Regions from separate parts of the Angustibacter sp. Root456 genome, predicted to be linked through region 2. Evidence: riboswitches for the same ligand, from Rfam matches in the RefSeq annotation. Region 2 holds a riboswitch; the other holds the start of a gene.
The links. Region 2 has a riboswitch for cyclic di-AMP ahead of ASD06_RS19820 (transglycosylase family protein). Riboswitches for the same ligand answer to the same signal wherever they lie in the genome.
Positions count from the first base shown of each region.

Region 1: linked by a shared signal. The riboswitch ahead of ASD06_RS14040 (C40 family peptidase) and the one ahead of ASD06_RS19820 (transglycosylase family protein) in region 2 are both predicted to bind cyclic di-AMP.

Region 1 covers NZ_LMER01000019.1:137,054-148,850, reverse strand. Annotated here, with positions in the region: gene ASD06_RS14090 (ABC transporter substrate-binding protein) at 1-820, opposite strand, end outside; gene ASD06_RS14085 (enoyl-CoA hydratase/isomerase family protein) at 1,072-1,863, shown strand; gene ASD06_RS14080 (enoyl-CoA hydratase-related protein) at 1,884-2,555, shown strand; tRNA gene ASD06_RS14075 (tRNA-Arg) at 2,819-2,891, shown strand; gene ASD06_RS14070 (carboxymuconolactone decarboxylase family protein) at 2,953-3,537, shown strand; gene ASD06_RS14065 (hypothetical protein) at 3,576-4,112, opposite strand; gene ASD06_RS14060 (CoA-binding protein) at 4,323-4,799, shown strand; gene ASD06_RS14055 (cold-shock protein) at 4,878-5,081, opposite strand; gene ASD06_RS14050 (DsbA family oxidoreductase) at 5,287-6,003, opposite strand; gene ASD06_RS14045 (HNH endonuclease) at 6,042-6,554, opposite strand; gene ASD06_RS14040 (C40 family peptidase) at 6,738-7,523, opposite strand; cyclic di-AMP (ydaO/yuaA leader) riboswitch at 7,530-7,746, opposite strand; gene ASD06_RS14035 (metal-dependent transcriptional regulator) at 7,837-8,538, opposite strand; gene ASD06_RS14030 (deoxyribodipyrimidine photo-lyase) at 8,635-9,987, shown strand; gene ASD06_RS14025 (hypothetical protein) at 10,005-10,742, shown strand; gene sigK (ECF RNA polymerase sigma factor SigK) at 10,928-11,536, shown strand; gene ASD06_RS14015 (anti-sigma factor domain-containing protein) at 11,533-11,797, shown strand, end outside.
Region 2 covers NZ_LMER01000013.1:33,564-45,360, forward strand. Annotated here, with positions in the region: gene ASD06_RS05060 (threonine/serine exporter ThrE family protein) at 1-874, shown strand, start outside; gene groL (chaperonin GroEL) at 956-2,581, opposite strand; gene ASD06_RS05070 (hypothetical protein) at 2,802-3,239, shown strand; gene ASD06_RS05075 (LytR C-terminal domain-containing protein) at 3,236-3,766, opposite strand; gene ASD06_RS05080 (DUF3263 domain-containing protein) at 3,804-4,097, opposite strand; gene ASD06_RS05085 (pyridoxal-dependent decarboxylase) at 4,182-5,534, opposite strand; gene ASD06_RS19820 (transglycosylase family protein) at 5,665-6,366, opposite strand; cyclic di-AMP (ydaO/yuaA leader) riboswitch at 6,371-6,514, opposite strand; gene ASD06_RS05095 (uracil-DNA glycosylase) at 6,689-7,366, shown strand; gene ASD06_RS05100 (phosphotransferase family protein) at 7,370-8,638, shown strand; gene ASD06_RS05105 (MarR family transcriptional regulator) at 8,669-9,178, shown strand; gene ASD06_RS05110 (APC family permease) at 9,190-10,854, opposite strand; gene ASD06_RS05115 (SGNH/GDSL hydrolase family protein) at 11,006-11,797, shown strand, end outside.

The sequences.
Region 1 (11,797 bases), on a different contig from region 2:
CGGCGAGCTCGACCACCTTCGGCGACACCGTGCCGAGGCCGGCGAAGTGAGGTGCGGAGATGTTGGCCTCGGCGTACTGCTTGGCGAGGGCCGGCATGCCGGAGGACTCGGCCGCGTTCGCGGAGAACACGACGTCTGGCTTGCTGCTGCGGATGTTGCTCAACGGCACCCGGAAGTCGGTGTCGGTGTACGCGAACTTCTGGACCGAGCCGATCTTCACGCCGGCCTGCTTCAGCTGATCGCTGAGGTACTGCCCGGCGTCGTTGCCGTAGGCGTCGTTCTCGAGCAGCATCGCCACCGTCTTGGCCTTGAGTGTCTTGGCGATGTACTCGGCCGCCGCGTAGCCACCCACCGCGTTGCCGGCGTTGAGCCGCACGGCGTCCGGGTCGGCGCCGCCGATGATCGACGCGTTCTGCGGGATGGTCGTGATGTTGAGGATTCCGGCTCGCACCAGCACCGGCTGGATCGCGAGGGTCACGGGGCTGTTCCAGCCGCCCATGACGACCGACACGCCTTCACCGGCGAGCGCAGTGGCGGCGCTGACGCCGGCCGCCGGCGTGCTCTGGTCGTCCTTGGCGATGACCTCGAGCTTGCGGCCCAGCACGCCGCCCTTGGCGTTGACCAGGTCGGCCTGCACCTGGATGGCCTCCAGCACGTCCTTGCCGTTCGGGCCGGCCGGACCGCTGAGGGGAACGATCACCCCGATCTTGATCGGGCCGGACGAGTCGTTCTTCGTGGCTGAGGTCGAACCGCCGTTATTGGCGCAACCCCCGACCAGCGCGACCGCAATCCCCAGGACCCACACCTTGGCGAGCTTCACCGAAGCCTCCCGCTCTCGTAGCGACATCGTTGTCCGTGCCGGGCCTGCCGTGCGGATGTGCGGGGCGGCCCGTACTACTGCGTAGGTTGGGAGCCTGGTGGACGACGCACTCGGAAGTCAAGGGTTTGCGCTGACCTTCTCGTGGGCTTGTGCCGCAAGCATTTTCGACCATGCCCAAACCGTTGCCCCTGGACATACTCTCCGGTATGGTCCGCGTCGACCCCACAACCGGAGTCCGGCGAGGAGGGCACGTGAACGACGAGGTCACCGTCCAGGACGGCGGTGTGCGGTACGACGCGCACGACCATGTGGCGGTCGTGACGATCGACCGCCCCGAGGCCCGCAACGCCCTGAGCACCGACGTCCTGCGCGGTCTGGTGCAGTCCCTGGACCGCGCGGAGCAGGACGACGACGTCCGCGCCGTGGTCCTCACCGGAGGGCCGGCGATCTTCGCGAGCGGCGCCGACGTGCGCGAGCTGCGCGCCACCACGCCGGCCGAGTACCTGCAGTCTGAGCGGATGGCCGCGTGGCTGCGCTTCGCGCGCTTCAGCAAGCCGTCGGTAGCGGCGGTGTCCGGTTACGTCCTCGGTGGTGGCTGCGAGCTCGCCATGACGTGCGACCTCATCGTGGCCTCCGACACCGCCGTGCTCGGCCAGCCCGAGATCCGGCTCGGCATCATCCCCGGGGCCGGTGGCACCCAGCGCTGGGCGAGGGTGTGCGGTCGCTTCCGCGCCGCCGAGCTCGTCCTCGCCGGGCGCACCGTCGACGCCTGGACGGCCCACGGGATGGGCATGGTCAGCCAGGTCGTGCCCGCCGAGCGGGTCGTCGAGGCCGGTACCGCCCTCGCCCAGCAGCTCGCGTCGTTCAGCCCCGTGGCCACGCGCCTCGGCAAGGGTGCGCTGCGCTCGTCGGAGGAGCTGCCACTCACCGGCGGCCTGGACCACGAACGCTCGGTGCTCGCGACCCTGCTGTCGACCGAAGACCACCTCGAGGGCATCGACGCCTTCCTCGGCAAGCGCCCCCCGACGTTCACCGGGCGGTGACCACGACCGTGAGGAGCATCGTGAGCGAACACCCCCAGCCGGTCACCGAGGTCGTCGTCCCGGACGCCGGCAGCCCCCACCGGCTCGACGGCGAGGCCGTCTCAGCGCTGGCTGGCGAGCTGCGCCGGGCCCGCAAGGCCGCAGGCGTCGTCCTGGTGCGCGTCGAGGGAGACGCGTGGCACCAGGCGCCCCCCGGAGAGCTGCCGGATGTCGACTGGGCCGTGGACACGGTCGCCGGGCGGTACCAGGCCGTCGTCCGTCAGCTCTTCGCGCTCGACCTGCCGGTCGTCGTGCACGTCGACGGTGCCGTGAGCGGGCTCGGCCTGGCCCTCGCCGCGGCCGCGGACCTGCGGGTCTGCAGCTCGCGCAGCACGTGGGCGGTCGGGCACCCGGCGACCGCTCTGCTCGGCGGCACCGGCTGGCTGCTCGAACGCCTGGTGGGCACCGGACGGTACGCCCACCTGGCCTGGACCGGACGCTCGCTGGACGCAGCGCAGGCGCTCGCCGTCGGCCTCGTCGGCGACGTGGACGACGACCCGCAGGCGGGGCGGGCGCTCGCCGAGCACGTGGCGGCGCTTCCCGCCGCCGCGACCTCCGCGCTCAAGCGGGCCACGGCCAGCCGCCACCGCTCGGACCTCGACGTCGCGCTGGGTTACGAGTCCTGGCTGGCAGGCGTCGCCGCCGGCCAGTGAGCGCTGCGCAGTCGGGACCGCTCGCTCCTCCTCGACGACCGCCAGGCCCCGAACAACTCGTGGAAGGCAGGACGGACAAGGGGTTCCGCGGCTTGCGAGTATCGGGGACCCAACGAAGTACCGTCCCACGACGCCACTGCGAGCGACCGACAGCAGCCGGTCCCACCGGCGTCCGGTAGCCTTCCTCAAGCGACAGGCGCACTCATGCGAACCCCGATGATCTTGTCGGGCCCAGTTCTCTTGAGCGTTCTCTTGTCGCCCCCGCCCCCGTAGCTCAGGGGATAGAGCAAGGGTTTCCTAAACCCTGTGTCGGAGGTTCGAATCCTCTCGGGGGCACCGCGCCCTCCGGTTGGCGGGAGCCCTTCTGCCGGGCGGGCGTCCAGCGCACAATGACGCCATGTTCATCTCCGGCATCAGCGAGGACACGGCGGACGGCGAGGTCGCCGCCTACTACGAGGGCCAGCGCGCGGCGTGGGGGTTCCTGCCCGACTACGCTCGGGCGTTCTCGACCCGACCCGACGTCGCCCGCGCGTGGGGCGCCCTCAGCGCTGCAGTGCGCGACGGCATGGACCGGCGGCTGTTCGAGATCGCGACCATCGCGGCCGCGCGCGCCCGCCGCTCGACGTACTGCACCGCGGCGCACTCGAAGTTCCTGCGTGACGTCTGCGGCGACGAGGCCACCATGCGGGCGATCTGCGAGAACCCGGACGGCAGCAGCCTCGAGCCTCGCGACCGCGCCGCCTACGAGCTGGCGGCGGCCGTGGCCGACGACGCGTCGTCCGTCACGCAGTCGCAGGTCGACCAAGCACTGGCCCGTGGCCTGAGCGAGAAGGACGTGGCCGACGTCGTGTTCGCCGCCGCGGCGCGCTGCTTCTTCACCGCCGTCCTCGACGGCCTCGGCGCCCAGCTCGACCCGCAGACCGCGGGAACGTTCTCCCCCGACCTGCTCGGCAGCATGGTGGTCGGTCGACCGGTCGGCTGACCACCATGCCGCGCGAGCAGGCACGTCGGTGCGTCAGCTCAGCAGGACACCGACGGGTTCCACTGGGCGAACATCCCGTTCGGGTTGTGCGCCCAGAGCCACACGTGCAGGTCGTCGTGGATCGGCATGCCGGGCTCGTGACCCAGCATCGGGCCGTTGAACCGCTGACCGAACAACGACGGCACGTCGTCGTCGGTGCTGAGGTCCTGGTCGGCGTCGACGTGGAAGTACTCGACGCCGACGAGGCGCACCCCGCCGTCGGGTGACGGCACGTAGAGCAGGATGGGCGGCTGCGTCACGTCGGTGCCCATGAGGCGTCCGTAGTTGATGTAGTGGAAGCCCATCGTCCCGGTGGGCGAGGCCTCGCAGTGGTCGCTCGGAACGTAGCCGTCGGCGATCGCCGTGGCGACGTCGTGGTACTTGGCCGTGGCGGCGCGCACGGACGCGAGCGTGGCGGTCACCGAGGCCTGCGAAGCGGGGGCAGCCTGCGCCGGAGCGGCGGTCACGGCGAGCCCGACGAGAGCGGCGCCCACCGTGGACGCGGCGGCGACGCGGGCAGAACGAGTGCGGTTCAACGGACATCTCCTGTCAGAGCGCGGCTCGTGGCCGCGAAGATCCCGGACGGTCGTCCGGCACCGCACAGACTGCTGCGCACCACTTGTGAGTCACTTGGGCCCGGCTTGCACGGGACCTCTGACCTGGCCGTCGCCGTCCCACGGACCCCAGGGTGGTGGGGAGCGTTCCGCGGGGGTGGTCGCACCCCCACCGACCCCGAGGGGGTAGTCATGCCAGCCATCAAGGACGCCGCTGAGGAGTTCCTCAGCCACCGCCGCATCGCCGTCACCGGCGTCTCGCGCAACCCGGGCAGCCACGGCAGCAACGTCGTCTACCAGCGCCTGCGCGAGCGCGGCTACGAGGTCTTCGCCGTCAACCCCAACACCGACCAGGTCGAAGGTGACCGCTGCTACCCGAACCTGCACGCGATCCCGGACGGCGTGGACGTCGTCGTCATCGGCACCCGGCCCGAGCACGCGCAAGGCACCGTGGAGGAGTGCGCCGAGCTCGGCATCCAGCGAGTGTGGATGCATCGGGCACCCGGCCAGGGCAGCGTCTCGCCGCAGGCCGCCGCCTACGGGCGCGGCCACGGCATGACCGTCATCGACGGCGGGTGCCCGTGCATGTTCGGCCCGACGGCGGACCGCGGCCACCAGGTCATGCGCTGGGTGTTCACCCTGAACGGCCACGTGCCGCGCACGGTCTAGGACGTCGGGACCGAGCACGACGAAGGGCCCCGCCGAGATCGGCGAGGCCCTTCGCGTGCCGGCGAGCCGGCGGGTGGATCAGATGGGGCGGACGTTCTCCGCCTGCGGGCCCTTCGGGCCCTGCGTGACGTCGAACTCGACGCGCTGGTTCTCGTCGAGCGAACGGTAGCCGTCCGACGCGATCGCCGAGTAGTGCACGAAGACGTCGGCGCCGCCGCCGTCCTGAGCGATGAAGCCGAAGCCCTTCTCGGCGTTGAACCACTTCACTGTGCCCTGGGACATGGATCCTCCTGGTGGGGGCGATACGGCCGGCACTTTGCCGGTCGTGGCGGCCGCGGTGTTCGACGTCCACGAGGAGGGCGAAGCCCAACAACGAGAAAGCGTCCGCGAGATCCCGCGGACGCTTTGGTAAACGATCGAGGAACTGCTACTGCAACCACGCCCTACGGTACCTGGTCCAGCGCCCAGTACCAAGTAGGGCCGCCGCTCAGGTGGTGCAGCCGTCCGGACCGCACACCTCGGCGCCCGCGCCGTCGGTGCTCGGCACGCTCAACAGCGCGGGCCGATGCTCGCTCCACGCCTGGCGCAGCGCCTGCTCGAACAGCTCCACGGGCTGGGCGCCGCTCACCGCGTACCGCCGGTCGATGACGAAGAACGGCACGCCGTTCGCGCCCAGCGCCTGGGCCTCGGCCTGGTCGGCCGCGACGTCGTCGGCGTACTCGTCCGAGCCCAGCACCTCGCGCACGCGCTCGGCCGCCAGCCCCACCTCGGCGGCGAGCCCGGCCAGCGTCTGGGGGTCGCCCACCGCCTGCCCCTCGGTGAAGTAGGCGCGCAGCAGCCGCTCCTTCAGCGCGTCCTGCACCCCGTGCTCAGCGGCGAGGTGCAGCAGCCGGTGGGCATCGACGGTATTCGCGCGCTGGGCCGCTTCGAGGTGGTACTCCAGGCCGTCCTGCGCGGCGACCTGCGACACGCGCTCGTTCATGGCCAGCCCCGCCTCGCGGCCCCCGCCGTACTTGCGGCCGAGGTACGTCGCGACGTCCTCGGTGCTCTCCCGCGGCGCCGTCGGGTCGAGCTGGAACGAGCGCCAGGTCACCTGCACCGGCACCCCGGACGACGCCACGGCCGCCTCCAGCCGCCGCTTGCCGATGTAGCACCACGGGCACACGATGTCCGACCAGATCTCGACCTTCAGCGCATCAGTCACGCAGGCGCCAACACCGCTGCTGCCCCGAGCCTTCCCGCTCAGGCGGCGACGGAGAGGAACTCCTCCCACGACGGGTCGAGCGACTCCGCCCCCCGCAGCGCCCACAACGGCCCGGACGGCGCGACCGGCCGCTGGTGCAGCCGCCACCCCATCTCCTCCGGCGTCCGATTGCCCTTCGCGCTGTTGCAGCGCAGGCAGCAGGCCACGAGGTTCTCCCACGCGTCGGCGCCGCCGCGCGAGCGGGGCATGACGTGGTCGACCGTCGCGGCCTGGGCGCGGCAGTAGGCGCAGCGGTGGCCGTCGCGTCGCAGCACGCCCCGACGCGTCACCGCCACCGCCCGCCGGCGCGGGGCACGCACGTAGCGCACGAGCAGGATCACCGAGGGTGTCGCCATCGACAGCCCGTCGCGGTGCACGGAGCCGGGGCTGCGCAGCGGCTCGTCGGACTCGGCCAGCACGCTGGCCTTGCCGCCCAGCACGAGCACCACGGCCCGCTTGAACGACACCACCGACAACGGCTCGTAGCCGGCGTTGAGCACGAGCGTGCGCATCGCGCGCCCCTCTCTCGCCGGCGCGGCCCAGCTGGCGTGCGGGACACGTCGGCGTCTCGGAGTCCGCCCGGATTGACGGCCCTGGCGTCAGGGTAGGCGGCGAACCGCCCGAGGTCACGCAGAAAACGCGCACGGGCCCGCCACCGAGTCGGTGGCGGGCCCGTGCGAGAAGGCCGTGCGACGTCAGCCGTGGACGCGGCCGTACGTGGCGCTGCTGGAGTACACCGCACGCTTCTGGACGTCCTTGCCGGTGCGGGGGGCGTCCCACATCATGCCGTTGCCCGCGTAGATGCCGACGTGGCCGGGCAGGAACACCAGGTCACCCGGCACGGCCTCGCTGCGCGAGATGCGGGTGGTGGCCGCCCGCTGCGCGCTCGAGGTGCGCGGCAGGTCGATACCCACCTGGCGGAAGACGTAGGAGGTGTAACCGGAGCAGTCGAAGCCAGCGGGCGTGGTGCCGCCGTACTGGTAGGGCGTGCCCTCGTAGCGCGCGGCGATCGCCATCACGGCGGCGCCGAACTCCGGCGACCCGGGCGCGCCGGCCTTGATGCTCACCGGAGCGGGCGCGGGCGCGGCAGGCGCGGTGCGCTCGCTGGAGCGGCTGACCCGCTCGGTGGCGCGCTGCAACTTCACGACCGGCTTCGGCTTGGGCTTGGGCTTCGGCTTGGTCGCCACCGCCGTGAAGCCGATCTCGCCGAACGACGGAGCGGCGGCGACGCCGTCCACCAGCGCGGCGGGCACAGCCGACGCCTGCTGGACGCCGTTGGGCGCCTCGGTCGTGGTGGCCGCGGTGTCGACGCTCGCCGGCGCGGCGTGAGCCTGCAGGCCGAGCGAGGCGACCAGACCGCCGGAGACCGCGAGCACCGCGGACGTCTTGGCGACGGCACCGGTCGAGCTGGATGAGGGAGCGAGGAGCGTGGACGCGTGTCGCGCGGGCGCGCGATGGCGCCCGGGGGTACGAGTCGTCACAGTCGTAGAGCCTCTCCGACGCCTTCGAGGTGAGCTGTCGGGTTCGGGTGGAGAGTGTTCACCCGGCCACCGGTGCTGGGCTCGCGCCCTGCTGTGGTGGCTTCACCCCAAGACCGTCACGGATGGCTTCCGCGCCGGTCGGACTACGTGGGTCCCCCGCCTCTGCCAGACGGTGTCGTGCGGTTCCTCGGGATGCGGTGGCAGAGTTCGGCGTCCGCGTCGAGGGCCCTCCGCGGGGACGGTGGGCACGGGCCAAACTACACAGTCCGACCCCGTGCTGTCACGCCCCCGGCGAGTCCGCGTCACCCGGGCGTCACCGAGCCGGTGCCGGGACGGCGAACACGTGCTCGGCGGTGCGGCGATCGACGGCGACCTCGCGCCCGTCGGCGCCCACCACGACCAGCCGGTCGCCGTCACGCCGCACCTGCACCCGCTCGCCCGGCCGCAGCCCCGCCTGGTGCAGCGCGCCGAGCAGCTGCGGGTCGCCCTGGGCCGGCTCGCCGATGCGGTGCACGACGACGTCTGACGCCGTCGCCCCCGCCAGCTCGCCGAGCTGGCGCAGGCCGCCACCCAGGAACTGCTCGCCGCCGTCTGACTCCCCCAGCTCGTCCAGACCCGGGATCGGGTTGCCGTACGGCGACTGGGTGGGGTGGTCGAGGATCTCGAGCAGCTTGCGCTCGACCCGCTCGCTCATGACGTGCTCCCAGCGGCACGCCTCCTCGTGCACGAACTCCCACTCCAGCCCGACGACGTCGACGAGCAGTCGCTCGGCCAGGCGGTGCTTGCGCATCACGCGGGTGGCCTTCTGCCGGCCGTCGTCGGTGAGCTCGAGGTGCCGGTCGCCGGTGACGTGCACCAGGCCGTCACGCTCCATGCGCGCCACCGTCTGCGACACCGTCGGACCGCTGTGCCCGAGGCGCTCGGCGATGCGGGCGCGCATCGGCACGATGCCCTCCTCCTCGAGCTCGAAGATGGTGCGCAGGTACATCTCGGTGGTGTCGATCAGGTCGCTCACGTGCGCTGGGCCTCTCTGGTGGTCGCTCGGGGCGAGCCTACGCGGCGAGCGCGCCACCGCCGCGCCGTGCGGGAGGCGGCCCCCTAGCGTGACGGCGTGCCTGACACCGTGCTGTGGTTCCGGCGCGACCTGCGCCTCGCCGACCACCCTGCGCTGCACGCGGCCGCCCAGGCTGCGGACGGCGGCCGCGTGCTGGCGCTGTTCGTCCTCGACGACCGGCTGCTGAACGCCTCCGGCGCACCGCGCGTCAGGTGGCTGCTGAGGTCGCTGCAGGCGCTGCGGGCGGCCACGGACGGCGCGCTCGTCGTCCGGCACGGCAACCCCGCCAATGTGCTGCCTGACGTCGCGCGCGAGCTGGGTGCGGCGTCGGTGCACGTCACCGCGGACGCCGGCCCCTACGGGCGCGGGCGCGACGAGGCGGTCGAGCGAGCCCTCGAGGTGCCCCTGGTGCGCACCGGCACGCCGTACGCCGTCGGCCCGGGCTCGGTGACCAAGGGCGACGGCACGCCGTACCAGGTGTTCACGCCCTTCTCGAAGGCTTGGACGGCGCACGGCTGGCCGGCCCCGGCCGGCGACCCGCCGCCGGGGCTGCGCTGGGCCCGCACGGTGGACTCCGCCGACCTGCCTGCCGAGCCCGACCTCGACGGCGTCGAGCTGCCGGACGTCGGTGAGCGGGCAGCCCTGCAGCGCTGGCGGGAGTTCCGCGACGACGCCCTCGACCGCTACGCGGACGACCGCGACCGGCCCGACCTCGACGGCACCTCGCAGCTGTCGGCGCACCTGAAGTACGGCGAGATCCACCCGCGCACGCTGCTGGCCGACCTCGCCGGGCGCCGCAGCAAGGGCGCTCAGACCTTCCGCAGCGAGCTGTGCTGGCGCGAGTTCTACGCCGACGTCCTGTGGCACCACCCCGAGAGCGCCCGCGAGTACCTGCGGCCCGAGTACGCGCGGCTGGGCTACGACGAGCCCGGCGACGGTTTCGACGCCTGGCGCGAGGGCCGCACCGGCTATCCCTTCGTCGACGCCGGCATGAGGCAGCTGCGGGCCACCGGGTGGATGCACAACCGGGTGCGCATGGTCACCGCGAGCTTCCTGGTGAAGGACCTGCACGTCGAGTGGCAGCACGGGGCGCGGCACTTCCTGCGCTGGTTGCGCGACGGCGACCTCGCGAGCAACAACCACGGCTGGCAGTGGGTGGCCGGCTCGGGCACGGACGCCGCGCCGTACTTCCGGGTCTTCAACCCGGTGGGCCAGGGGCTGCGCTTCGACCCCGACGGTGCCTACGTGCGGCGCTGGGTGCCCGAGCTCGCGCACCTGCACGGTGCCGCGGCGCACGAGCCGTGGGAGCACGACGACGGCTACGCCCACGACTACCCGCGACGGATCGTCGACCACGCCGAGGAGCGGGCTGAGGCGCTGCGCCGCTACGAGAGCGTGCGCCGCCGCTAGGTCGCTAGGGTCGCTGCGTGAGCACCCTCGTCATCCCTCAGCGTTACAACGGCCCCTCCCGGTCGGGCAACGGCGGCTGGACCTGCGGCGCGTTGGCGCAGCACGTCGTGGCCGGCGAGGGCGAGGCCGTGCAGGTGCGGCTCATGGCGCCCCCGCCGCTCGACGTCGAGCTGGCGGTGACGGGCGACGACCGCGAGGCGACGGCGGCTGACGGCGAGCGGCCGGTGGCGGTCGCCTCGCTCGTGCCGTCGCCGTTCACCGAGGCGGCGGTGGAACCGGTGTCGTGGGACGTCGCCCTCGACGCCCAGTCGCGCTACCGCGGTCTGCACGACCACCCCTTCGCGACCTGCTTCTCGTGCGGCACGGGGCGTCCGGCGTCCGACGGGCTGGCGCTGCGGCCAGGACCGCTCGCCGACCGTCCGGAGGTGACGGCCTGCACGTGGGTGCCCGCTGACGACGTCGCCGGGCCGGACGGGCGCGTGACCACCGAGGTCACGTGGGCGGCGCTCGACTGCCCGGGCGGCTGGTCGGTCGACCTCGCCGGGCGCCCCATGGTGCTCGGCACGATGACGGCTCGGGTCGACGCGCTCTCGCGGGCCGGCGTCCGGCACGTCGTGATGGGCCGGGTGCAGCGCCAGGAGGGCCGCAAGGCCTGGACCGAGACGGCGCTCTACGCCCTCGACCCCGCCCCGCGCCTGCTCGCACGCGCCGCGGCCGTCTGGATCGCCGTCGACCCCGCCACCATCACCCCCTGACCAGCCGTGCCGGCCGCACATCGTGGTGGCGGCGCATCGCCGGTGATGCCCAGCCGCCACGATCGTGAGCCCCACGACGTGCTCGGGGACCCACTTCACGTGATCATCGGGGGACCACCAATCCGCTCGGGGGGTGGCGTCGAAGAAGGGTCGACCACGTGATGCCACGCCTGAAGGGAGTCCTCATGGGCTCGACGCAGCGGCGCTTGGGAGTCGTCCCGGACGACGCCAGGGCCACCGGCGACGCCGCCGACTCCCTGGAGGCGCTGGTGACCCAGGTCGCCCGCGGGGACGAGGCGGCCTTCGAGGTGCTGTTCCGCCGCACGGGCGGCCCGGTGCTGGGCGTTGTGCGGCGCGTCCTGCGCGACCCCGCGCAGTCCGAGGAGGTGGCCCAGGAGGTCATGGTCGAGGTGTGGCGCACCGCGACCCGCTTCGACCCTTCCCGCGGCAGCGCCACCACGTGGATCATGACCATGGCGCACGCCCGCGCCGTCGACCGCGTCCGGTCGGCCCAGGCCGCCCGCGACCGCGACGAGCGGGTGGGGCGCCGCGACACCGTGCGCGAGTACGACGAGGTGGCCGAGGAGGTCGAGGTGCGGCTGGAGCAGCAGGCGGTGCGCAGCTGCCTCGGTGGGCTCACCGAGCTGCAGCGCGAGTCCGTGCAGCTGGCCTACTACGGCGGCTACACCTACCGGGAGGTCGCCGAGCTGCTCGACGTGCCCCTCGGCACGATCAAGACCCGCCTGCGCGACGGTCTGATCCGTCTGCGCGACTGCCTGGGGGTGCCAGCATGACTCGCGACGGCACGACGCACGACCTGCACACCCTCACCGGCGCGTACGCCCTGGACGCCCTCGACGACCCCGAGCGGCGCGAGTTCGAGGCCCACCTCGCCGAGTGCGAGTCGTGCACCGAAGAGGTCCGCGGCCTGCGCGCCACCGGCGCCATGCTCGGGGTGGCCGCGGCCAGCGGCGTGCCGGCGTCGTTCCGGGACTCGGTGATGGAGCAGGTGCGTGCGACGCGTCAGCTCCCGCCCGTCTCGGACGCCGGCACCG
Region 2 (11,797 bases):
CGCTACGACCGCCGCGATCGACCGCGTGCAGCGGGCACTCGAGCGGGTGGGCTTGCCCGCGTTCTTCACCCAGGCGGTCGGCGGGGCGATGCCGACCCTCGTGGCCGTCGGGCTGCTGTCTTTGGTTCCGCGCGGCGCCCTGCGCGACAGCCAGGTCTCGCCGTCGCTGGTCGTCGCCACCGGCATCGTCGTGCTGCTGGCCGGCCTGTCGGTGGTCGGCGCCGCCCAGGACGCCCTCGACGGCTTCTACGTCACCGCCGGCGCGCGCGGCCTGGAGGTGCTCGTGCTGACCCTGGGCATCGTCGCCGGCATCGTCACGGTGCTGTCGATGGCCCAGCACGTGGGGGTGCCTCTGCGCGTGGTCGCCAGCCAGTCGCTCGCGAGCGACCCCGTGGTGCAGGTGCTGGCCGCCGTCGGGGTCTCGGCCCTGTTCGCCGTGTCCGGCTACACCCGCGGCCGCGGTGTGGTCGTGGCGGCCGGAGCCGGCGGCCTGGGGTGGGCGGCCTTCGTCACCGCGACGACGGCGGGGGTCGGCCCGGCGGGGTCGTCGGCGTTCGCGGCGGCCGTCATCGGCCTGGTGGCTCAGGTGGTGGCCGAGCGCTGGCAGGTGCCCAGCCTGGTCATCACGACGGCCGGGATCGTGCCGCTGCTGCCCGGTCTCGCGGTCTACCGGGGGCTGTTCCAGCTCGTCGAGCAGGGCCCGACGCAGGCGCTCGGACCCGGCCTGAGCTCGCTCTTCGGGGCCGCTGCGACGGGCATCGGCCTGGCCGCCGGCGTCAGCCTCGGCGCGTTCGTCGGGCGCCGCCTGCGGCGCGAGCTCGACCAGTGGCACCGGCGGCTGCTGCGCCGTAGCGCCGGGTCGCTGCGCGACTGAGGCGCTCGCACCCCGGCACGCGAACGGGGCGGCCCTCCCGTAGGAGGACCGCCCCGCGCGGTGCTGCGTCGGCTTCTGGGATCAGAAGTCCATGCCGCCCATGCCGCCGTCGCCACCCGGCGCCGCCGGGGTCTTCTCCGGCTTGTCGGCGATGACGGCCTCGGTGGTGAGGAACAGCGCGGCGATCGATGCGGCGTTCTGCAGCGCCGACCGCGTGACCTTCACCGGGTCGTTGATGCCGGCCTTCAGCATGTCGACGTACTCGCCGGTGGCGGCGTTCAGGCCGTGGCCGGACTCCAGGCCGCGCACCTTCTCCGCCACGACGCCGCCCTCGAGGCCGGCGTTGATGGCGATCTGCTTCAGCGGGGCCTCGACCGCGACGCGCACGATGTTCGCGCCGGTGGCCTCATCACCCTCGAGCTCGAGCTTGTCGAACGCGGTCTTGCCCGCCTGGATGAGGGCGACGCCACCGCCGGCGACGATGCCCTCCTCGACGGCCGCCTTGGCGTTGCGCACGGCGTCCTCGATGCGGTGCTTGCGCTCCTTGAGCTCGACCTCGGTGGCCGCGCCCGCCTTGATGACGGCGACGCCGCCGGCGAGCTTGGCGAGGCGCTCCTGGAGCTTCTCGCGGTCGTAGTCGGAGTCCGACTTCTCGATCTCGGCGCGGATCTGGTTCACCCGGCCGGCGATCTGCTCGGCGTCACCAGCACCCTCGACGATGGTGGTCTCGTCCTTGGTGATGACGACCTTGCGCGCGCGGCCCAGCAGGTCGAGGTCGGTGGTCTCGAGCTTGAGGCCGACCTCCTCGCTGATGACCTGGCCACCGGTGAGGATCGCGATGTCCTGCAGCATGGCCTTGCGGCGGTCACCGAAGCCCGGCGCCTTGACGGCGACGGACTTGAAGGTGCCACGGATCTTGTTGACGATGAGCGTCGACAGGGCCTCGCCCTCGACGTCCTCGGCGATGATCACCAGCGGCTTGCCCGACTGCATGACCTTCTCCAGCAGCGGCAGGAGGTCCTTGACCGTCGAGATCTTGGAGTTGGCGATGAGGATGTAGGGGTCCTCGAGCTCGGTCTCCATGCGCTCGGTGTCGGTGACGAAGTACGCCGAGATGTAGCCCTTGTCGAAGCGCATGCCCTCGGTGAGCTCGAGCTCGAGCCCGAAGGTGTTGGACTCCTCGACGGTGATGACGCCTTCCTTGCCGACCTTGTCCATGGCCTCGGCGATGAGCTCGCCGATGGAGGCGTCGCCGGCGGAGATGCCGGCGGTCTGGGCGATCTGCTCCTTGGTCTCGACCTCACGGGCCGAGGCGAGCAGCTGCTCCGAGACGGCCTCGACGGCCTGCTCGATGCCCCGCTTGAGGGCCATCGGGTTGGCGCCGGCGGCCACGTTGCGCAGGCCCTCGCGGACCATCGCCTGGGCCAGCACGGTGGCGGTGGTGGTGCCGTCACCGGCGACGTCGTCGGTCTTCTTGGCGACCTCCTTGACCAGCTCGGCGCCGATCTTCTCGTAGGGGTCGTCGAGCTCGATCTCCTTGGCGATGCTCACACCGTCGTTGGTGATCGTGGGGGCGCCCCACTTCTTCTCCAGGACGACGTTGCGGCCCTTGGGACCGAGCGTGACGCGCACGGCGTCGGCGAGGGTGTTCATGCCCCGCTCGAGCCCGCGGCGGGCCTCCTCGTCGAAGGCGATGATCTTGGCCATGCTCTCGGGTTCCTCCCGTGATCGGGTGGTGGTGACCGCGTGGTGCCCGCGACGGACGAGCGGGGCCGGAGCGCTCTGGTCACGCACCGGCCGGCGCCCTCACCAGGCGGTCGACGTCTGTAGCACTCGGGGTTGCAGAGTGCTAGGTCAATGATTAGCACTCGGCCCCCTTGAGTGCAAATGGTTGGGCACAGGGTGCGCTGACGTGCATGATCACGGCATGGGTGCGGGGCTTCGCGGACGCGACCGGGTGCGCCAGGTGGTCAACGTGCTCACCCTGGCGACCCCCTTGGGGCTGCTCCTCGCGCGGCTGGGCCACGCGCGGCTGCACCCCGGACCACACGGCACGATCGTGGCCGCGGGGTATCGCTCGCGCTTCCCGGCGCCGCGCGCCCCGGCCCTGACGATCGGCGACGTGATCCTGCTGCGCCTGGACGACGCCGCGCTGGCGACCCGGCCCCAGCTGCTCGCTCACGAGGCGCGGCACAGCGTGCAGTGGGCCTGGCTGCTGGGCGTCGCCGGCTTCCCGCTGGCCTACGGGCTGGCCACGCTCTGGTCGCTGGCCACGGTGCGTGACACCGCCCTGGGGAACGTGTTCGAGCGGCGGGCCGGTCTCGTGGCCGGCGGCTACCTCGCACCCGAGCCCGACGGGCGCTAGGGCCGGAAGTCGCCGTCCAGCACCACCGTCACCCGGTTCGACCCGAAGTCGGCCGACTCGGTGACCGTGCCGAGTCCCAGATCGGCCGCCACGGCCTGGGCCGTGGCGCGCAGGGACGCGCTGCCGTAGAAGACCGTGGTGCCGCTCACGCCCCCGCGGTAGTTGCCGGTGCTGCGGATGGCCCAGCCGGCCGTCTTCAGCCGGGCTGCCCCCTTGCTCGCCAGGCCGCTGGTCGACGTGGAGTTCAGGACGGTGACGGGCAGGGTGCGGTCGGCAGTGGGCGCCGGGGTGGTCGGGGCGGGCGCCGCCGTCTTCGTGGTCGACCCCTTGGCGGTCTTGGCGGTCGACGGCGAGGAGCCGGCCTTGACGGTGCTGGACGCCGGCGCGTCCGAGCCGGTGAACCAGCCGCTCGCGAACCCCACGATGAGCAGGATCGCCACGGCGGCGACGAGCCACGGGATGGCCGACGTCGGGCCCTGGCTCGCCGGGCGGTGCGCGCCGCGGCGCTCGGGGAAGCCGGTGCTCATGCCGCGCACCCCCGGCAGCCGGCGCAGCCGGGCAGGGTCAGACCTGCAGGCCGAGTCGGCGCGCCGAACGCGCCCGCTGGCGCGAGGCGCGCATGCGACGCAGGCGCTTGACCAGCATCGGGTCGAACTCCAGGGCGTCCTGCCGGTCGATGAGGGCGTTGAGCACCTGGTAGTAGCGGGTGGCGGACATGTCGAACAGCTCGCGGATCGCCTGCTCCTTCGCGCCCGCGTACTTCCACCACTGCCGCTCGAAGGACAGGACCTCGCGGTCGCGCTCGGACAGCCCGCTGGCCACCGTGTCGGCGGTGCGGTCGGTCGTTGCGGCGTCCATGCTGACCCTCCTGCTCGGCGTGCGTTCCACGGTAGAGCGTAAACCACAGCGTTGTCATTCGCCGCACCCTCAGTCGATCGCGTGTCATGCCATCGTGTCGAGGATGGTCGAGATGTCACCCTCGGTGGTGTTGGGGTTGACGATGGCGAAGCGCGTGACGGTCTCCCCTTCGTGCGAGGTGGGGACGACGAACGCGAGGTTGGCGATGAGCAGGCGGTCGGACCACAGCTGGTACTGCTGCGGCGTCCAGCCCACGCGCCGGAACACCACGACGGAGGTGTCGGGCTCGCGCAGCAGCTCCAGGTAGTCGCGCCGCTCGATCTCGGCGGCGGCGAACCGCGTGACCTCGAGGGTGCGCTCGATGGCCTCGGTGTAGGCGTCGGTGCCGTGCGTGGCGAGGCTGAACCAGAACGGCAGCCCGCGGGCCCGGCGGGTGAGCCCCACCGAGTAGTCCGAGGGGTTGAACTCGGCCGCGTCGGTGAGCACGTCGAGGTAGCCGGCCTTCTGGGTGTGCGCGGCGCGGCCCTGCTGAGGGTCGCGGTAGATGAGCGCGCAGCAGTCGAAGGGCGCGAACAGCCACTTGTGCGGGTCGACGATGAACGAGTCACAGCGCTCGATGCCGGCGTAGCGGTGGCGGATGCTCGGTGCGGCCAGCCCGGCGCCGCCGTACGCACCGTCGACGTGGAACCACGCGCCCAGCTCGGCGCAGACGTCCGCGACGGAGTCGAGGGCGTCGACGATGCCGAAGTTCGTGGTGCCGGCCGTGGCCACGACGGCGAACAGCCCGTCGGCGCCGACGGTCTCCAGCGTGCGGCGCAGGTTCTCACCGGTGAGCCGCCCGTGCTCGTCGACCGGCACGCCGACGAAGTCGACGTCCATGACGTCGCACGCGCTCTTGATCGACGAGTGCGCCTGCGTGGTGCCGGCCACCTTCCAGCGGGCGGGCGGGTCGCCCGCACGGCTCACCTTGGCCGCGTGCCGCGCCGCGACGAGCGCCGAGAGGTTGCCGATGGTGCCGCCCGGCACGAAGACTCCCCCCGCCCCCTCGGGCAGCCCCACGAGGTCGCTGATCCACCGCAGGGCGGCGTTCTCGGCGTGCACGGCACCGGCACCCTCGAGCCACGAGCCGCCGTAGATGGACGACGCGCCCACCACGAGGTCGAACAGCGTGCTGGCCTCGGTGGGCGCGCACGGGATGAACGACAGGTAGCGCGGGTGGTCGGTGGAGATGCAGGCGGGGGCGAGCACCTCGGTGAACAGCTCGAGGGCCGTCTGGCCCCCGAGGCCACCGGCGGTGATGGTGCGGCCCGCGGCCTCGTCGAGCTCGGCGGCCGAGCGGGGCCCGTCGAGCGGCACCGGGTGCATCCGCGAGCGCTTGAGCGTGTAGTCGAGGACGGCCTGGCTCAGGGCCTCGACGTCGGAGTCGAATCGGTGCACGTGCGTGAGTGTAAGCAGCGCGCGGGCGGCTGCGAGATTCCGCTGCCGCCCGCGCGAAGGTCAGCCCAGGTCAGCCCAGGTCAGCCCAGGTCAGCCCAGGTCAGCCCAGGTCAGCCCAGGTCAGCCCGAATCAGCGGGGCAGCGCCAGGTGCTGGCCCACGAAGATGCGGTCGGGGTTGGAGCCCACGAGGCGCTTGTTCTTCAGGTACAGCGCGCGCCAGCCGCCGCGCACGTGCTGCTGAGCGGCGATCTTGCTCAGCGTGTCGCCCGAGCGCACGAGGTACTGGCCGCGCACCGCTCGGGTCGTCGCGACCTTCTTGGCGGCGCGGTGGGTGCGCGTGCGGTGCGTGACCTTGGCGGCGGCCTTCTTCTTCACCGTCTTCTTCACCGTGTGCTTGATCGCGGTGCGGCTGGTCGAGCGGCTCACGCGCGGCGCGCCGGCGGCGTCGGCGCGGCTCAGGCCGAGCTTGCGCGAGCACGACGGCCACGCACCCCAGCCCTGGGCGTCGAGCACGCGCTCGGCGATGACGATCTGCTCCGCGCGCGACGCGTGGTTGGCGGTGGAGGCGTAGGCGCCGCCACCGAACGCGCGCCAGGTGCTGGAGGAGAACTGCAGGCCGCCGTAGTAGCCGTTGCCGGTGTTGATGGCCCAGTTCCCGCTGCTCTCGCACTGGGCGAGGCGGTCCCACGTGGAGCCGCTGGCCGCGTGGGCCGGGCTGGCGAGGGCGAGGGGTGCGGCGACGACGGCGCCGGCCGTGGTGACGCCGGCGACGAGACGCGCGGAGCGGTTCGCAGCCGCGGGGGCGCGGTGACGAGGGGAGTACGAAGACATGGGTGACCTCTCACGGTGAGCGCCTTCGAGGTGAGCTGTCGGGTTCGGGTTCGTGAGTACCCGGCCAGTCGCGCTGGCTTCACCCCAAGACCACCGAAGCGGTCACGTACGTTGGGTCCCCCGCCTCCACCCACGGCGTGTATCTAGGAGCCGCGACCCGCTGGGTGGAGCTCGGCGCTGCGGGCGCGGTACGTCAGGACGACTCCACGACGGTACGTGAGGCCTCCGAAGATCACAACATGGTTACGTCACTTGGAGCATTGGCATGATCGCTAAGAGTGATCATCTTCTGCCGGTGGATCCCCCTCGATACAGTGCGCCGGTGCCGAGCCGACCCCTCAGCGACCTGGTGGAGCCCGGCTGGGCCCGCGCGCTCGAGGCGGTGGAGCCGCAGATCCGCGCGATGGGCGACTTCCTGCGGGCGGAGGCGGCCGCGGGGCACGGCTACCTGCCCGCCGGCGAGCACGTGCTGCGCGCCTTCCGCCAGCCCTTCGACGCCGTACGCGTGCTCGTCGTCGGCCAGGACCCCTATCCCACGCCCGGCCACCCGGTGGGCCTGTCGTTCTCGGTGGCACCCGGAGTGCGCCCGCTCCCGCGCAGCCTGCAGAACGTCTTCCGCGAGCTCGTCGAGGACGTCGGCTGCCCGCCGCCCGCCGACGGCGACCTGTCGCCGTGGTGCGATCAGGGCGTGCTGCTGCTCAACCGGGTGCTCACCGTCCGCCCCGGCGCGTCCGCGAGCCACCGGGGCAAGGGCTGGGAGGCGGTGACCGAGCAGGCGATCCGGGCGCTCGTGGCGCGTGGCGGCCCGCTCGTCGCCGTGCTGTGGGGACGCGACGCCCAGACCCTGCGGCCCCTGCTCGGCGACGTGCCGCGGGTCGAGAGCGCGCACCCGAGCCCGCTGTCGGCGTCGAGCGGCTTCTTCGGCTCGCGGCCGTTCAGCCGGGCCAACGCGCTGCTGGTGCAGCAGGGCGGTGCCCCCGTCGACTGGTCGCTGGGCTGAGCCGTGGCCGCCCGCGAGGTGCACCTGCTGCTGGTCGATGCCAGCGCCCGGCCGCTCGGGCTGCTCGGGCCGGTGGAGGCGCCCACGCCCTGGTGGCCCGACGTCGAGCCGGTGGTGCGGGCGGTGCGTGAGCGCTGGGACCTCGACGTCCAGGTGCTGCGGGTGCTGAGCGGCAGCTCACGTCCGCAAGCCGACGGCGACGCGGCAGAGGGCGGGGTGGTCACGTACCTGGCGCAGTGCCCGGGCGGCGCCGAGGGAGCCCCGCTGCGGGCCGCCGAACCGGGCCTCGTCGAGGCGGCGCTGGCCGGCGAACCGCTGAGAGCACCGTGGGCCCAGGTGGGCGGACCCGGCCGCATCGCCCGCTGGGCCGATGGGGTGCTCGCCGCCCGCGGTACGCCGCGCACCGGGCCGGTGGAGCAGGTCAAGACGTGGAACCTGTCGTCGATCCTGCGACTGCCCACGGACACCGGGCCGGTGTGGTGCAAGAGCGTGCCGCCGTTCTTCGCCCACGAAGCGGCGGTGATCGACCGCGTGGGACGCCGGCACGCCCGTCTCGTCCCGCAGGTGCTGGGCCGCGACGCGGCCACCGGCTCCATGCTGCTGGCCGACCTGCCAGGCACCGACCAGTGGCAGGCCCCGCTCGGGCGGCTGCTGCAGATGGTCGAGACCGTGGTCGACCTGCAGCACGACGCGGTGCAGTGGGTCGAGGAGCTGCGGCGCCTCGGGCTCCCCGACTGGCGAGGCCCCGCGCTCGCCTCGGCGCTGGCGGTGCTGTGCGGGCGCGCCGACGTCCGCGCGCAGCTCACCGCTCCCGAGCGGGCGGCGCTGGACGCGCTCGTCGCCGACCTGCCGCGCCGCGCGCACGAGCTCGCCGCCTGCGGCCTGCCGGACACCCTCGTCCACGGCGACCTGCACCCGGGCAACTGGAGGCACGGGCCATGTGGGCTCGTACTGCTCGACTGGGGTGACAGCGGCGTGGGCCACCCGATGCTCGATGGCCCGGCGTTCCTCGAGCGCGTGCCGCCAGCGAGCCGGGCCGACGTCCTGGCGGCGTGGACCGCGCGCTGGCGTCACCACGCGCCGCAAGCCGATGTGGCCCGCGCGATGGCCCTGGTGGAGCCGCTGGCCGCGTTGCGCCAGGCCCTGATCTACCAGGGTTTCCTCGACCGCATCGAGCCCGACGAGCGGGTCTACCACCGCGCAGACGTGCCGCGCTGGCTCCGCGCCGCGATCGCCATCGATCCAATATTTGGATGCGAGCAAACGTTGTAGTCACGGCTCGCGGCAGGTACAGTGATGATCATGAGCGCCCACCTCGCTGAGAACACCGCGAGCCCCTCCACCACCGACGCCGACCTCGACGCCCGGGCCGTGCAGGCCACCCTGGCCGCCTCCCGCGCCCTCATGGGCGTGATGGCGCGGTCGATGGCGAGCGTGCTCGACCAGATCACCCTGCCGCAGTTCCGCGTGCTGGTGCTGCTGTCGACGTCGGGCGCCCTGCGCACCGGCGCCCTGGCTGAGCGCAGCGGCGTCCACGCCTCGACCCTCACCCGCACAGCCGACCGCCTGGTGCGCGGGGGCTGGGTGCGCCGCCTGGAGAACCCGCTCAGCCGCCGCGAGGTGCTCATCGAGCTCACCGACGCCGGCGCCGCCCTGGTGCGCGAGGTGACCGAGCGGCGGGCGGCCGAGGCGGCCGAGATCCTCTCGCGCCTGTCGCCCGAGGGCCGAGAGCAGGTGCTCGCGGGCTTCGAGGCGTTCGCCACCGCGGCCGCTGAGCCGACGCCGCAGGACCTGCTGGTGCTCGGCGCCTGACCTGGCGCCGCTCAGACCTTCGCGCCCAGCTCCTCAGCTTCCGCCGACGCCTCGGCGCGGGACTGCTCGACGTGCTCCGCGACGGCGTCGGGGTGCAGCCGCACCGCCAACGCGATGGCGTAGATGACCGCCGTGAGGACGCCGATCACGAGGAACGACCAGCCGAAACCGATGACGTCCCGGCCGCCACCGTAGGGGCCGAGGTAGCTGATGACGGCGAGGCCGGCCATCCACGGCACCATCCAGCTCGCGCCCGAGCGCCACTCCATCTTCGCCTTGAGGTGGCCGGTGACGTGGAAGACACCCATGAGCACCAGGCCGATGAGCACGGCGACGAACAGCTTCCAGTTCACCCGCCAGCCGGCCCAGAACACGATCAGGTTCGAGGAGTAGAAGGCCAGCAGCGGGATGACGTCGCCGCCGATGAGGCGGAAGGTGCGCGGGTGGTCGGGCGCCTGGCGGCGCAGGGCCGCGAGCACCAGCGGGCCCGAGGCGAACGAGAGCACCGTGGCTGAGGTGATGAAACCGACCAGCTGCTGCCAGCTCGGGAACGGCAGGAAGATGATGAGCCCGACGACGAACGCCACGACGAGGCTGATCCACGGCACGCCACTGCGGTTGGTGCGAGCCAGCGACTCCGGGGCGTTCTGGTTGCGCGCCATGGCGTACGAGATGCGCGACGTCGTCGTCGTGTAGATCAGGCCGGTGTCGGCCGGCGACACGACCGCGTCGGCGTAGAGCAGCACCGCGAGCCAGGCCAGGCCGATCGCGCTCGCGATCGCGGCCAGCGGGCCGAAGTCGTTGGCGAACTGCAGCTTCGCCCAGCCACCGGACGACGACAGCGTGCCGGGGTCGACCGCCGCGATGAAGGCGAACTGCAGGGCCACGTAGATGATCGCCGTGATCACGACCGAGCCGATGACGGCGAGGGGCACGTTGCGCTTGGGGTTCTTGGTCTCACCCGCGAGCTCGACGCCCTGCCGGAAACCGAGGTAGGAGAACACGATCCCGGACGTCGCGATCGCCGTGAACACGCCTTGCCAGCCCTCGGGCCGGAAGCCGTGCGAGGTGAAGTTCTCGCCGTGGAACGACGTCACGAGGAACGCGACGATGACCAGCGTGATGATCGCGAGCTTCCACCAGACGAGGATGTTGTTGACCTTGGCGAACCACCGGACGCCCACGTAGTTGATGACGACGAACGCGGCCATCGCGATGACGGCGACGACGTAGCCGAGCGACGTCAGCGTGTGCACGATCTCGCCGTGCACGGTGTGCTTCTCGGTGAACGGTGCGTACTTCGTCGCGTACTGCAGGGCACCCTCGACCTCGATCGGTGCGACGGTGGCGCAGGCCAGCCAGGTGATCCACCCGGCCTGGTAGCTGGCGAACGAGCCGAACGACAGGTGCGGGAAGCGCACCACCCCGCCGGAGAGCGGGAACATCGTGCCGAGCTCGGCGTAGACCAGGCCGATGAGCAGGATCATGAGACCGCCGAGAGCCCACGAGATCATCGCCGCCGGGCCGGCCTCCTGCGAGGCGTTGAGGGCGCCGAACAGCCATCCGGAGCCGATGATCGACCCCACGCTGGCGAACAGCAGGCCGACCAGGCCCACGTCCCGCCGCAGTCCCTGCCGCCCGTCCGCTTCTTGAACGTCGCTGCTGCTGGTGCTCATCTGCGCCTCAACTCCTTGGTGGTGCGCGCCAGTTGTCGTGGGGCATCGATCCAACGCCAGCAACGTAGACCCGGTGGGCCGTTCGCGCCTTTCGAGATCATCTGCGGGGGTGGGGGTGATCGGCGTGCGGCCGGGACGCGACCATGGGGACATGTCGCAGACCGCCGATGCCTGGACCTCGCCCTGGCGCCGCTACGTCGCCCTCGGTGACAGCTTCACCGAGGGCCTCGAGGACCTGACGGACGACGGCACCTACCGCGGCTGGGCCGACCGGCTCGCCGCGCTCCTGGCCGCTGCGGCACCGGGCGACGCGTCCTTCGGCTACGCCAACCTCGCCGTGCGCGGGCGGCTGCTCGGCCAGATCCTCGGCGAGCAGGTGCCGGCGGCCCTCGAGCACGGCGCCGACCTCGTGAGCCTCGTGGGCGGGGGCAACGACATCCTGCGCCCCGGCAGCGACCCCGACGCGCTGGCCGCCGACCTCGAGCGCGCGGTGGAGCGACTGCGGGCGTCGGGCGCCGACGTCCTGCTGGCGACTCCGGTCGACCCGGTGCAGTCGCCCATCATCAACCTGACGCGCGGCAAGGCGGCGGTGTTCGGCACGAGCATCTGGTCGATCGCCCAGCGACACGGTGCGTACGTCATCGACCTGTGGGGCATGAGGTCGTTGCAGGACAGGCGGATGTGGGCCGCCGACCGCATCCACCTCACCACTGGGGGGCACGAGCGCGTGGCGCGCTACGCCGCGGACGTGCTCGGGCTGCGCGGCGACGGCAGCTGGCACGAGCTGCTGCCACCGGCGCCCGCGCGGGTGCGCCGCGAGGCGTGGCGTGAGGACGCCCAGTGGCTGCGGCAGTACGTCGGGCCGTGGGTGGGTCGCCGCCTGCGCCGGCAGTCGTCCGGTGACACCGTGCAACCCAAGCGCCCGCGACCCGAGCCGCTGCAG